Regions from separate parts of the Paenibacillus sp. 19GGS1-52 genome, predicted to be linked through region 1. Evidence: riboswitches for the same ligand, from Rfam matches in the RefSeq annotation. Region 1 holds a riboswitch; each other region holds the start of a gene.
What was found. A riboswitch is a leader RNA that binds a small molecule or an ion and turns the genes downstream of it on or off. The one in region 1 is predicted to bind thiamine pyrophosphate.

Region 1 (3,208 bases):
ATCTAGTACAACCATAAATACACCAGCAATAATGGCCAGCAACGGAACTAAAATACTTGATAACCGAAAATCTGCGTCCGACTTCAGCGTTTGCTCCATTCTCTTTCTCCTCCTGTTGTCCCAGCAGTGAGTATGTTGACCTCTTCGCGGGTTTGTCTATATAATGAGTTGAACGGACAACTGTCCGCTGTCTTTTTTATTAGTTTACGGACAATTGTCCGCTGTGTCAATTAAATTCTCCTTCTTTTCTGCAACTATTGCAACTATATGATGTGTTTCTGAAAGGAGTCTATGATGACAAAGATAAACGGGGATGCAAATTCACCTCCCAAACAAGCAAACAGTTCACAAGAGGCTGCCAAGGATCCTTACGTAGAGCGAATTTTGGATGCCGCTCGCCAGCTATTTCTAGAGAATGGTCTGGAAGCCGTCAGCATGCATAGAATCGCCAAAAAAGCCGGGATTGGACAAGCCTCCTTATACCGTCGTTTCACAGATATAGGCGAGATTTGCTCGGTACTACTGCGAGACAACTCCGAACGCTTTTTGAATGGCATGGAGCAAGAGATACAGTTGACCTCAGAAGATCTTCCCGCTTTCGAACGTTTACAGAGCAGCATCGAGCGGGTGGTGGATTTCCTAGAGCAGCATGCGGAGCTGTTGAATCTTATTAAGACAGAATTCACCGGCAAAAAACAGCTTACTCAGTTCGAGCATCCTTTTTTCCAAAGACTAAATGTTATTCTCTTTCAACTGCTGCAGCAGGTTGCCGCACGAGCCGAGAGCATCCCGATTGATCCCCAGTTTGTTGCAACGGCGCTGGTTTCCGTGCTCAGTCCAGATCTCTATTTGTTCCAGAAAAAGGTTCATGGCCGGTCTAAAGAACAAATCACAAAGGGGATCATCACACTGTTCGTCACGGGGCTTCGGAACCCCTGATTTACTGCCTCCGTTCTTTACTTCTCGCGAAGATATGATATATTAGTAAACAAATCAAGAAGAACGGCTTCGCCGTCCTTTATGGACGGTACCCGTTTCTTCGAGAAATATATTGACCTATTAATTTCACTAGGGGAGTCTTTCGACTGAGACGGAGCAATTATGCTCTAGACCCTTGGAACCTGATCTGGATCATACCAGCGGAGGGAAGTGGAACGAAACCTTCATGTGATGCATTCTTGAGTCTATGCAGACAGAACTTTCGGCCCATTCATTTCCTCTATGGAAATGGATGGGCCTTTATTTGTTTAAGCCTAGGCTCCATAAAACTAAGCCCATGCTTTCGAAGTAGTTTTATTGCGAAGGTTCTCAGAGGGGGTAATGCTCCATAAAACTTTTAGGAGGTTTGCTCATTACGGAAACACTTACGATTCGAGATTTGGCCTATGCTTATGCTCATTCTTCACAGTCCTCAGTATTCGCGGAAGTATCTATGCATATCCATCAGGGAGAGTTCATCTCTGTGGTAGGCGCCAGCGGATGCGGAAAAAGCACATTATTCAAGATCATTGCTGGTTTATTGGAACCTACTAGCGGAGAAATTAACTTTCACAGTGAAGTTTCCTACTCTACCCGCTTGGGCCAAATCGCTTACATGCCTCAGCAGGATCTGTTATTGCCCTGGCGGACGGTATTGGACAACTGTCTCTTGCCCTGGGAGCTAAAGCTGAAGCGGGACCAGAGCAAAAAAGAGAGTATCGCTCAGATTCGCGGGATGTTGCAGCGTTTGGGTCTAGCAGAGCTTGAAGATGCTTATCCGCAGGAGCTGTCAGGCGGTATGAAGCAACGGGTTGCTTTTCTCAGAACACTTGTTGCCGGAGGAAATCTGATGCTGCTGGACGAGCCCTTTGGTGCCCTTGACGCTATGACTAAACGAGAAATGCACAAATGGCTGCTGGAGTTGTGGAGCGAGCTAGATAAGACGGTGTTATTCATTACACATGATCTTGAAGAAGCCCTGCTGCTCAGTGACCGCATCTATCTGATGACTGGTGGCTTAGCGGGTGGAATTCAGGAATTCATTGTCGATTTACCAAGACCGAGACATTACAAGCAGAACTATGAGCCGCGGTTTATTGCCCTGCGTGAGGATTTGGAGCGGAGACTGTATGAGACCCACACTTATTAAAAAGCTGCTGTCGGACTACGGTCCCTTCATCTTGCTTGTCCTTCTAATACTGATCCTCTGGGAGTTGGTGGTACAGCTGGGCTTCATTCCGTCTTTCATCCTTCCTGCACCGACGTCGATCTGGATGGCCCTGTTCACGCACCGTAAACTATTGTTCGGGCAGCATCTGCTGGCAACACTTCAAGAGGTATTGCTAGGCTTCATGATGTCGGTTACCTGCGGCACACTGCTGGGCATTGGAATGCACATGTTCCGCCCGCTTCAAAAGGCTCTGTATCCCTTTCTGATCATCAGTCAGACGATTCCGTTAATTGCCCTCTCACCTATCTTCATTATGTGGTTCGGTTATACGCTGTGGAGCAAGGTTGCTGTCGTGTTCCTGACCGCCTTTTTCCCGATTGTCGTCGCTACCTATGACGGCCTGCATAAAAGTGATCGAGCTTACGAAGAACTGCTGTTAACGATGGGCGCCTCTCGCTGGCAAGTACTCAGGACCCTTGGGCTCCCGCTGGCGCTGCCCTCCTTCTTCTCCGGCCTAAAGCTGTCCATCGTCTATTGCGTTATCGGCGCTACGATTGGAGAATGGCTTGGCGGCAGCCAAGGACTTGGTTATTACAGCCGCCGGATGGCGGGGAGTATGCAGAGTGACGAGATGTTTGCCGCTGTATTCCTACTCTCAGCACTTGGGATTGCATTGTTTCTGGGCATAGCCCTGCTCGAAAAGATTACTTTTAAGAAAAGAGGCTCTTATCGATGATTTCTTCCCGCAAATCACACAAATTGTTGCTGCCCGTAATTTCCCTCTGTCTCGTTCTGCTCTTGAGTGGCTGTGGAAATAATGAACAATCAGAACCGGCAACTGCTAATTCTCCCCCAAGTGAATCTACTCAACCTCATAAGCTGACGTTAATGCTCGACTGGTATCCCAATGCGGTGCATTCGTTTCTGTACGCTGCAGAGCAGAATGGATATTTTACCGAGGAAGGATTGGACGTTGAAATCAAAATGCCCGCCGACAGCAATGATGCTCTGAAGCTCGTTGCCGCGAATCAAATTGATCTGGCCCTCAGCTACCAGCCC
Region 2 (3,208 bases), 2.5 Mb from region 1:
TCAGGGTCAGCCGCAGCGTAGCCAATGTATGGACCCAGATTCCAGAAGCGTTAGCATTGAATTCACGGATGATGTCGGTGGGACTAGGCAGAATCCAGGCTTCGACATGAAATAGGGAGACCGCCAGCTGCCATCCCGTTAACAAGAATATGACCGCCACAAGGGGCGGCCATATTTGCTTCCAGGTCGATCTCACGGCCGATATTTCTCCGTTAGCTTCTCCATGCTGATGCCATTCGGGTTATGGGCAATCTTGATCTGTGAAATGATGCTGGGACTGCCTGCCGCGACCAAGGCCTCATGCATCTGACGCACAACCTCCAGAAGCTCTGTAAGTTCGCCCTCCATCGTCGTATCCAGCGGATTTACCTGATGCTTCACACCGGATTTCTGAATAACCTCAATTGCTGTATCTACATAAGGGATGGAATCCTCACCATTCGGAGTCTTGGGGATCACCTGAATGCTTAATAGAGTATTTGCCATGATTATATCAACCTTTCTATTTTGTATTTATCGATCACTATTCAGCGGGTAGAAAATCATTCGTAAATGTGCTGGCGACGTCCAGTGGCTTATCCAGCAGCTTCAGACCGTACATCCAGTCGGCGTAATTCTGCCATACTTCAGCCTTCTGCTCCCCCCAGCGGGTAGCATCATCCTGATATTTCGGGCTGAGCCATTTCTGGCTGGCCAGAACCAGCTTAGGGTCTAGATCCGGTACGGCTTTACTCAGGATGGCGGCCGCTTCTTCAGGCTTATCAATGGCATATTGATAACCTTTCGACGTAGCCTTCAGGAATGCCTTCACTATTTCAGGATGATCGGCAATCTCTTTCTCGCTTGTAGTTAGTACAGGGGTGTAATAATCCAATTGCGGTGCATAATCCTTCAAGTACAGCATATCGATGGGCTCGCCGCGCAGCTCAGCTTCGATGCCGGTCCAGGCATAGAAGATCCAGGCAAAATCAATATCACGTTTCACGGCGGTGAAGAAATCGGCTTCCCCGATGTTCACCAGTTTAACCTTTTTCACATCCCCGCCTTCCGGGTCCATGATCGCTTTCATCGCTGCTTCTTCGGCAGGAGAGCCCCAGCCACCATAGGTTTTGCCTTCAAAATCCTTCGGAGACTTGATGTTGCGGTCCTTGGGTGCGGCAAATCCGGAAGTATTATGCTGGATAATAGCGGCGATAGACACGAGCGGCACTCCTTGCAGACGAGCTAAAGTCAGACTTTCTTGGGCACCAATGCCAAACGCTGCTTCACCGGAGGTTACCATCGTGTCGGCACCAGCCGCACCGGGCTGCACAATTTCTACATCCAGACCTTCTTCAGCGTAATATCCAAGATCTTTGGCCACATATAGACCGGTATGGTTTGTATTGGGTGTCCAGTCGAGCGCGATCTTAAGCTTGGTAAGCTCTTTCGGTGCATCCGTGGCAACAGCAGTTGCTTCAGGAGCAGCCTCATTATTTCCGGTAGTACTCACCTTATTGTTGCCGGAATTCCCATTATTACTGCCGCAGCCCGCAATGGCGATGATCAGCAGGCAGCTTAGGCCCATCGTTAATACTTTTTTGACTCCCATGTTTCTTCTCTCCTTTATCTGGTAACGAAAGACCCGGCTTCATATTGATTCCGAAATATCCCATAACAAAAAGCGCCCCGATGATCGGGACGCTGGTTTGGCGCAAGATAGTAGAGGTCACTTGGGACCCGAACTAGTGGCTATTCCTACGCTGGCATTATCCAGATCAGGTATAAGGGTCAGTATCTTGTGGGATACAATCTCAGCCGGCCTAATTCCAGCTCCCCTGATTCTATGAAGTTCACGGGTGTTGCTACGTTCTTACGGTGTATTATAGACGCACACTCCTGTATTGTCCAGCAGCATTCCACCAATTTGAAATATCTTGAAGTGATCTAATGAGATATAATATAACAACAGAATGGCAAACAGAGACTGAATAGGGAAAGGAGGAATCAGGATGACGGACGCTCACATACCGGTACTGGATGAAGAGACCATTTCCGGTATTCAGGAATTGGATGGCGACGGAGAGCCAGAATTGCTGCGCACCTTGCTGGACATGTTCACGAGCGACACCCCGCTTAGAATAGAAGCCTTGCAGAAAGCGATCGATAACAAGGATCTTGCCGAAAGCGCCGGAGTTGCTCACAGCCTGAAATCGGGAAGTCTGGGCATTGGGGCACAGTATCTGGCCTCCGTCTGCGCTGGAATTGAACTTCATGCCAGACAGGACAACCTTGCGGCAGCGGCAGCCTTGTTGCCTGAAGTAAGTGCAGCTTATAAGGAAGCTTGCTCCCAGTTGCAGAGTTTGCTGTAAACAACTGTGGACGGCCGCTTACTCCTCATGGCTTAATCTTTTTTTACGGCGGCTCTTGCTTCCGTTCCACAGCTCTCGAATTGTAAGGATAAGACTGACGAGAATCCCGCTGCAGGTCAGGAAGAGGGCCAAATACTCAAAAGGGGAGTATTGCAGCATTTTGCTCCAGTCGATAGGGTTCTTCAAATCTTCAATGACCTGGTTCATACCGTAAATGCCACTGACTACTGTAAATACGGTTAGGATCATCAGCAGCATATCCCGGCGTTTGGCCTGGAACTTATTCTGGTATTGAAACAGGTCATCCAGAGTTTGCTTCACTTCTCCGAACAAGGCATCATTCCCGTATACTTTACGCAGCTGGATGAAGATCTCCCGACCTTGGGATTGTGAAATGAGTTCTAGAAAATAATATTTGGCCGAGAACTTGGTGATCAAAAAGATTAAATCCTCAATTTCGTCATAATCGCGTGTAATACTAAGACGAGAGTGCAGATTAGCCAGCTTCAGCAGAACGATTTTATGAAAAATACTGAGCAACAAACCATAATAGTATTCCCCGTACATTTGATTAGCCAAGTGGGTAGCGATCTCGGGAGTAGCCCGGCTCAGACAGCAAAAGGTTTGTTCATTCGTTACGTAATAGGTATCCGGGCCCCAGCGGTTATAGCAGTGCTTGTTGATATAATCTGCAATATAATCGGGATCACTGGCGCTAATGAACGGTTTGCCGTGCAGATCGAGCCCATCCAACTGGGAGGCGCGATAGCGTAGCTCCACACTAAGCTCATCCTTATCCTCCTGGCGCCCAAAGCCGTAAAAGGCTTGCACCATCATTCTTTCATCGACGAAAAAAG
Region 3 (3,208 bases), 2.0 Mb from region 1:
TCCGTCCGAATGCCCCGATCACACGTGCGGAGATGGCTTCGATGATTGCCAGTGCGCTGAAGCTTACGCTTGAGACCAATGCGGTAACAAATTTTGCTGATGACTTGAACATCCCGACATGGGCGAAGGGTGCGGTAGCCGCAGTGAAGAAACTGGGCCTAATCGAAGGCAAAGGCCTGAATCAATTCGATCCAGCCGGTAACACGACCAGAGCCGAAGCGATAACCGTATTGCTGAAGATGCTGGCGCAGCAGAGTAAGTAAATCAACATTTTACGATAGTTAATTCACTTCAAAAGGGTTTATCCTGCCGGCAGTCGGAAAAACTGTTAAGGGATAGACCCTTTTTCTGTCATAACAAAGGCTGGAATAAGAAAATGTCTCCAATTTATCACTTGTTTTGCCGAAAAGATTGAAATGATGGAGAACAGTACTGTAAAATTGACTTATCGGTTCTAAGGCTCGTCTTAAGGTGTTGAATGAATTGATCGGTTGTTTACAATAGATTGAACAAAGAAAGGGATTGTGTCATTTGAGTAACGAAGAAATAGTAAATGAATTGCCAGAAAATTATGAAGAATTAAAAAGAGAGGCGAACCGCTCCGGAGATTGGAGAGCGCGTCTCGCTGCTGTTGAAGAGCTAGGTCAAACTAAGCACTCCAAGATCATTGATATCCTGACACGTTTAATGACCAGCGATCCTGTCTATACCGTACAAGAAGCTGCTTACTTGAAACTCAAGGCTTTTGGCGAGGATGTGAAAGCACCTTCCAAGAACAAACCGGAATTGGTGAAGGGCGTATCCAAGATTCTTATTAGAATCAAGAAGAGTCTGCCCCAGGATCATTCGTTTGAAGAGTTCAAAGAGAAGCTGAAGAAGATGCGAGTGGATATTTACGATGCTTACGAGGGTGAAAAAGGCCCTGAATTTGACAGCTGGTTGTCAAAAATGTGGACTGCTGAGAAGAAGTAATCAGGTTGACAAAAGAATCCAATACCTGTAGTTTAATAACTAACTAAATAAGATACCCACTAGGGGAGCCTGAATTGGCTGAGACGGGAAAATTAAATTCCTGGACCCTTGAACCTGATCTGGATCATACCAGCGTAGGAAAGTGGAGTCGGACTTTTTCAAGTATAGCCTTCTTGGCTGTTCATAGATAAAGCCGCTCCATTGTGGAGCGGCTTTTTTGCTGCGCTCTTGTTTACAACCACCACCAAGTTTTGTACGAAGCGAAAACAGTGAAGTGTATGCTTTACAAAACTTAGCCTATGCTTTCGAAGTAGTTTTGTACGAAGCGAAAACAGTGAAGTGTATGCTTTACAAAACTTTTAGGAGGAATCAAGATGCCGAGTTCAGAGAAGAAGGGGAATGTGAATCTGTCTGCTTTTCCAGCAAGTCGTAAAGTATATGTAGAGGGTTCGCGGACGGATATAAGGGTCCCCATGCGGGAGATCACTTTAAGCAATACCTCGGGGACCGCTTTAGAAGAAGTGAATGCACCTCTGCGTGTTTATGATACGAGTGGTGCCTATACCGACACCGAAGCGTACACGGATATTCGCCAGGGATTATTGCCCCACCGTTCATGCTGGATTGCCGCGCGCGGAGATTCGGAAGCCTATGAAGGTAGAGGGATTAAAGCGGAGGATAATGGGAAGACCTGGGGTAAAACCCCTGTAGAAGTATTTCCACGGTTGGAGCGGCTTCCGTTAAGAGCCCGGAAAGGCCACAATGTCAGCCAGTTGCATTATGCACGCCAAGGCGTCATTACTGCGGAGATGGAATATATTGCGATTCGCGAAAATGTCACTCCTGAGTTTGTGCGAGTAGAAGTGGCCAGTGGCCGCGCTATTATCCCAGCGAATATCAACCATCCGGAAAGCGAGCCGATGATTATTGGCCGGAACTTTCTGGTGAAGATCAATGCGAACATCGGAAACTCTGCTGTCTCTTCGTCGATTGAAGAGGAGGTAGAGAAGATGAGATGGGCCACGCGCTGGGGCGCGGATAATATTATGGATCTGTCGACTGGCAACCATATTCATACGACACGGGAATGGATTGTGCGCAATTCTCCAGTGCCAATCGGTACGGTGCCGATCTATCAGGCACTGGAAAAAGTGGACGGGAAAGCCGAAAACCTGACGTGGGAGGTTTATCGCGACACGTTGATCGAGCAGGCGGAGCAGGGTGTGGACTATTTTACCATTCATGCTGGTGTCTTGCTGCGCTATATTCCTCTGACTGCGGGTCGGATGACGGGCATCGTCTCCCGGGGTGGCTCCATTATGGCAGCATGGTGCCTCGCACATCATCAGGAGAACTTTCTTTATACGCATTTCGAGGATATTTGCGAGATTATGAAGACTTACGATGTGGCATTCTCCTTGGGTGACGGACTGCGCCCGGGTTCCATTGCCGATGCCAACGATGAAGCTCAGTTTGCTGAACTGGAGACTCTTGGGGAACTAACAACACTTGCCTGGAAGCATGATGTTCAGGTAATGGTAGAAGGCCCGGGCCATGTGCCGATGCATCTAATCAAGGAGAACATGGATAAGCAGCTGGAGCTGTGCCATGAAGCGCCTTTTTACACCTTGGGTCCTCTGACTACGGATATTGCCCCTGGCTACGATCACATAACCTCGGCCATTGGAGCGGCGATGATCGGTTGGTTCGGTACGGCTATGCTTTGTTACGTGACCCCGAAGGAGCACCTTGGCTTGCCAAACAAAGAGGATGTGCGCGAAGGTGTCATTACCTACAAAATTGCTGCGCATGCCGCTGATTTGGCCAAAGGCCACAAAGGTGCCCAGGATCGGGATAACGCCCTCTCTAAGGCGCGGTTCGAATTCCGCTGGCGCGATCAATTCCATTTGGCGCTAGATCCGGAACGGGCGCTCGAATATCACGATGAGACCCTTCCGGCTGAAGGGGCCAAGACGGCGCACTTCTGTTCGATGTGCGGTCCGAAGTTCTGCAGCATGCGCATCTCGCAGGAGATCCGGGACACGGCACGGCGGCAGGATGAGGTGGGGCAGGATTTGGAAGTGACGCAGGCTCAAGAGCATGGGGAGAAACTGGGGCGGTCGGCTATCGCTGCTGGGATGCGGGAGAAGGCGGCGGAGTTTAAGGAGGGTGGCGGGAGGATTTATAAATAAAACCGGAATTTTATGGCTCTATCTCCAAATCAGAAACTGAGCCA
Region 4 (3,208 bases), 690 kb from region 1:
TAAATGCAGCTGCATATAAAATATGCCCGACAGTTACCGTTAGTCCAGTTTCCTCAACAATTTCCCGTATGAGAGCGGCTTCCAAATCTTCTCCGAATTCAATCTTTCCACCGGCACACTCCCAAGTGCCAGCGCCGACATAATCGTCTGCGGCACGCTGAACGAGCAGCATTTTGCCTTCAAACAATATAACTCCCTTTACAGCGACAACGATGTTATGGCTATTTTTTATCATAATTGTTGCTCCTCTTTGGTTTAAATCAAACGCTTAACTAATTATAATTCATACCCTGACCAATAAACCTACTGTTTAATTTTCGTGATACCGTGGTAAAAACATATTGTAAGAAATGTATAAACCAAGACCCTTAAGCCATCCTAAGACGATTCGGCTAATACCCAATTGCAAAGTGAAAGGAGATAGGGAGTATGTCAAGTAACAATCAAACACAGAAAACCTTACCCCCACAGGAGCAGGATCAGCAGCCCGGGATTGAAAGTCAAATGAACCCGCGGCCGAAATACGAGCCGGCAAACTATAAAGCAGCGGGTAAGCTGCTGGGTAAGGCGGCCCTTATTACGGGAGGCGACAGTGGAATCGGACGAGCTGTGGCGGTTCTTTTTGCCAAGGAAGGTGCAGATGTAGTTATATCATATCTCAATGAGCATTCCGATGCGGAGGAAACCAAACGGCAGGTTGAGCAGGAGGGACGGAAATGCGTCCTAATCCCTGGGGATATCGGTGTCGAAGCCTTCTGTCAGGATCTCATCAACCAAACGGTAAAAAGCCTTGGCAAGCTGGATATTCTCATCAACAATGCCGCAGAACAGCATCCACAGGATAAAATTGAGGATATTACCTCAGAGCAGCTGGAACGTACATTCCGGACGAATATTTTTGCCATGTTCTATTTGACCAAAGCAGCAATGCCCCACCTTAAGGAAGGTTCTACAATCATCAATACGACTTCCATTACGGCCTATCGGGGCAGTCCACAGCTGTTGGACTATTCATCCACCAAGGGGGCGATTCTCAGCTTCACACGTTCATTGTCCACGAATCTGGCGGATAAAGGCATACGTGTCAACGCTGTCGCTCCAGGACCTATCTGGACTCCGCTGATCCCTTCAACCTTTGATGCACAAAAGGTCAGTGAGTTCGGTGCAACACAACCCATGAAACGTCCCGGACAACCGGAAGAACTGGCACCGGCATACGTATATTTGGCTTCCGACGATTCGACCTATGTAACCGGCCAGGTTATGCATGTAAACGGCGGGGAAATCGTAAACGGATAAATAATTCCAAGCATGGAACCCTATTAATAGATGTTTCTAAGAGGAATATTATGTTAGTATAATATTCATATTCAATAGTTAATTCAAATAGTAATTTAATATGATGTTGTCACTAGGGGGGCCGCAAGGCTGAGACGGAGAATCATTCCGGACCCTTTGAACCTGATCTGGTTTATACCAGCGGAGGGAAGTGGAGAACGAATGACTGTAATCAGGCTTATAAATCAGCTTATCCTTTACAGATTCCGACTGCCTTCCTTAACGGGAGGCGGTTTTTTTGTGTTTTCTGAGAAATAAGCAGTCTACTAATTAACGGAAGAAGGGCCAGGTATGGTGCAAGGCGAGATCCATTTAATTTCAGATGGCAAGCTCCCTTTAAGGGATTTTATTGAAAAAATGACCGTGCTGCATCCTCTAGCAGATTATATCCATCTACGTGAAAAGCATCTCTCCGCCCGTGAGCTATTGTCAGTGGGTGAGCAACTGCTGCTGGCAGGTATCCCTGCCGCCAAGCTGTTTATTAACGACCGCATCGACGTTGCAGTGACATTGGGCGCTGGTGGTGTGCAGTTGGCTTGGCACAGTCTGAGGCCTGCTGCAGCAAGAGTACTGGGACCTCGCCTGCGTCTGGGGTGCTCAGTTCACTCTTCGGAAGAGGCGTCTGAAGCAGCCCGCCAGGGTGCGGACTATTGCCTGTTCGGTCATGTATATGACACGGCCAGTAAACCGGGACAACGGGGATGTGGGCTGGAGCTTCTGGCGGATGTTGTACGGAATAGTGCCATACCGGTGATTGCCATTGGTGGAATTAAGCCGAGCAATGTGGCCAGGGTGATGGAGCAGGGGGCTGCGGGAATAGCGGTAATGTCCGGCATTTGCGGCGCCGAAGATCCTGTGACTGCTATGAATGCATATCGCACAGCGATGCAAAGGAGGTGAAGGGTGAATGAAACTATGGATCAACGGAACAGCGAGTGAATATTCTGAGGATTATAGAACCATGACCGAGTTACTTAGTCGTTCCGAGTGGTCTGGACGTCTGATTATTGTCGAGTTGAATGGAGCAATAATCAGCAGAGAGGAATATGGAAATGTATGTCTTAACGATGGAGACCGCATTGAACTGGTTCATTTCGTTGGGGGTGGCTGAGGGCAAACAATCAGCGCGATGGTTGGCGCTATCTAGCGTCTTCTGAGTCCGCCAGACTTGATCTGCAACTATGCAGGTTTGATATGTTTATCTCGTTGATCGCATGTTCGAATTCGTTTGTAAGAAATTAGAATTTAATTCAGGAGGCTGATCTCATGTTTGATCCTTTAGTCATTGGAGACACTGTCTTATCCAGTCGGCTGTTCATTGGAACCGGCAAATATAGCCGCAACACACTTATCCCTGAGGTCATTGCCTGCTCTGGCTCAGAGGTGATTACGGTTGCACTCCGCCGGGTAGACCCTGCTGGAGGCACAGAGAATATTATGAATCATATTCCCGAACATATGAAGCTCTTACCCAATACCTCTGGTGCGCGTACGGCCGAGGAAGCTGTGCGTATCGCTCGGCTGGCAAGAGCAGCAGGGCTAGGGAATTGGGTCAAGATCGAAGTCATCAATGACCAGAAATATTTGCTGCCAGATAATCTGGAGACGATTCGGGCGACAGAAATTCTCGCAGCTGAGGGTTTTGTTGTCCTGCCGTATATGAGTCCGGATCTTTCAGTCGCTTTGCGGCTGCGGGATGTGGGTGCCGCCGCCGTGATGCCGCTTGGGTCGCCCATCGGTACCAACCGCGGGCTTAGAACCAAAGAACTGCTGCGCATCCTTATTGAAGAGGTGAATCTTCCGATTATTGTGGATGCCGGCATCGGCAGGCCTTCGGAAGCAGCCGAGGCAATGGAGATGGGGGCAGCAG

Region 2: it holds a riboswitch for thiamine pyrophosphate, as region 1 does, so the genes downstream of both, H1230_RS30725 (ABC transporter substrate-binding protein) here and H1230_RS19640 (ABC transporter ATP-binding protein) in region 1, are expected to answer to the same signal.
Region 3: it holds a riboswitch for thiamine pyrophosphate, as region 1 does, so the genes downstream of both, thiC (phosphomethylpyrimidine synthase ThiC) here and H1230_RS19640 (ABC transporter ATP-binding protein) in region 1, are expected to answer to the same signal.
Region 4: it holds a riboswitch for thiamine pyrophosphate, as region 1 does, so the genes downstream of both, H1230_RS22850 (thiamine phosphate synthase) here and H1230_RS19640 (ABC transporter ATP-binding protein) in region 1, are expected to answer to the same signal.

The regions. Positions count from the first base shown of each region.
Region 1 covers NZ_CP059724.1:4,205,398-4,208,605, forward strand. The annotation lists gene H1230_RS19630 (DHA2 family efflux MFS transporter permease subunit) at 1-99, opposite strand, end outside; gene H1230_RS19635 (TetR/AcrR family transcriptional regulator) at 292-939, shown strand; TPP riboswitch at 1,061-1,165, shown strand; gene H1230_RS19640 (ABC transporter ATP-binding protein) at 1,346-2,128, shown strand; gene H1230_RS19645 (ABC transporter permease) at 2,109-2,885, shown strand; gene H1230_RS19650 (ABC transporter substrate-binding protein) at 2,882-3,208, shown strand, end outside.
Region 2 covers NZ_CP059724.1:6,692,984-6,696,191, reverse strand. The annotation lists gene H1230_RS30735 (ABC transporter permease) at 1-196, opposite strand, end outside; gene H1230_RS30730 (thiamine-binding protein) at 193-486, opposite strand; gene H1230_RS30725 (ABC transporter substrate-binding protein) at 524-1,591, opposite strand; TPP riboswitch at 1,718-1,829, opposite strand; gene H1230_RS30720 (Hpt domain-containing protein) at 1,992-2,351, shown strand; gene H1230_RS30715 (hypothetical protein) at 2,370-3,208, opposite strand, start outside.
Region 3 covers NZ_CP059724.1:6,157,898-6,161,105, reverse strand. The annotation lists gene H1230_RS28460 (6-bladed beta-propeller) at 1-263, shown strand, start outside; gene H1230_RS28455 (HEAT repeat domain-containing protein) at 532-972, shown strand; TPP riboswitch at 1,024-1,130, shown strand; gene thiC (phosphomethylpyrimidine synthase ThiC) at 1,347-3,164, shown strand.
Region 4 covers NZ_CP059724.1:4,891,309-4,894,516, reverse strand. The annotation lists gene H1230_RS22860 (NUDIX hydrolase) at 1-235, opposite strand, end outside; gene H1230_RS22855 (SDR family oxidoreductase) at 430-1,299, shown strand; TPP riboswitch at 1,404-1,505, shown strand; gene H1230_RS22850 (thiamine phosphate synthase) at 1,630-2,238, shown strand; gene thiS (sulfur carrier protein ThiS) at 2,246-2,449, shown strand; gene H1230_RS22840 (thiazole synthase) at 2,605-3,208, shown strand, end outside.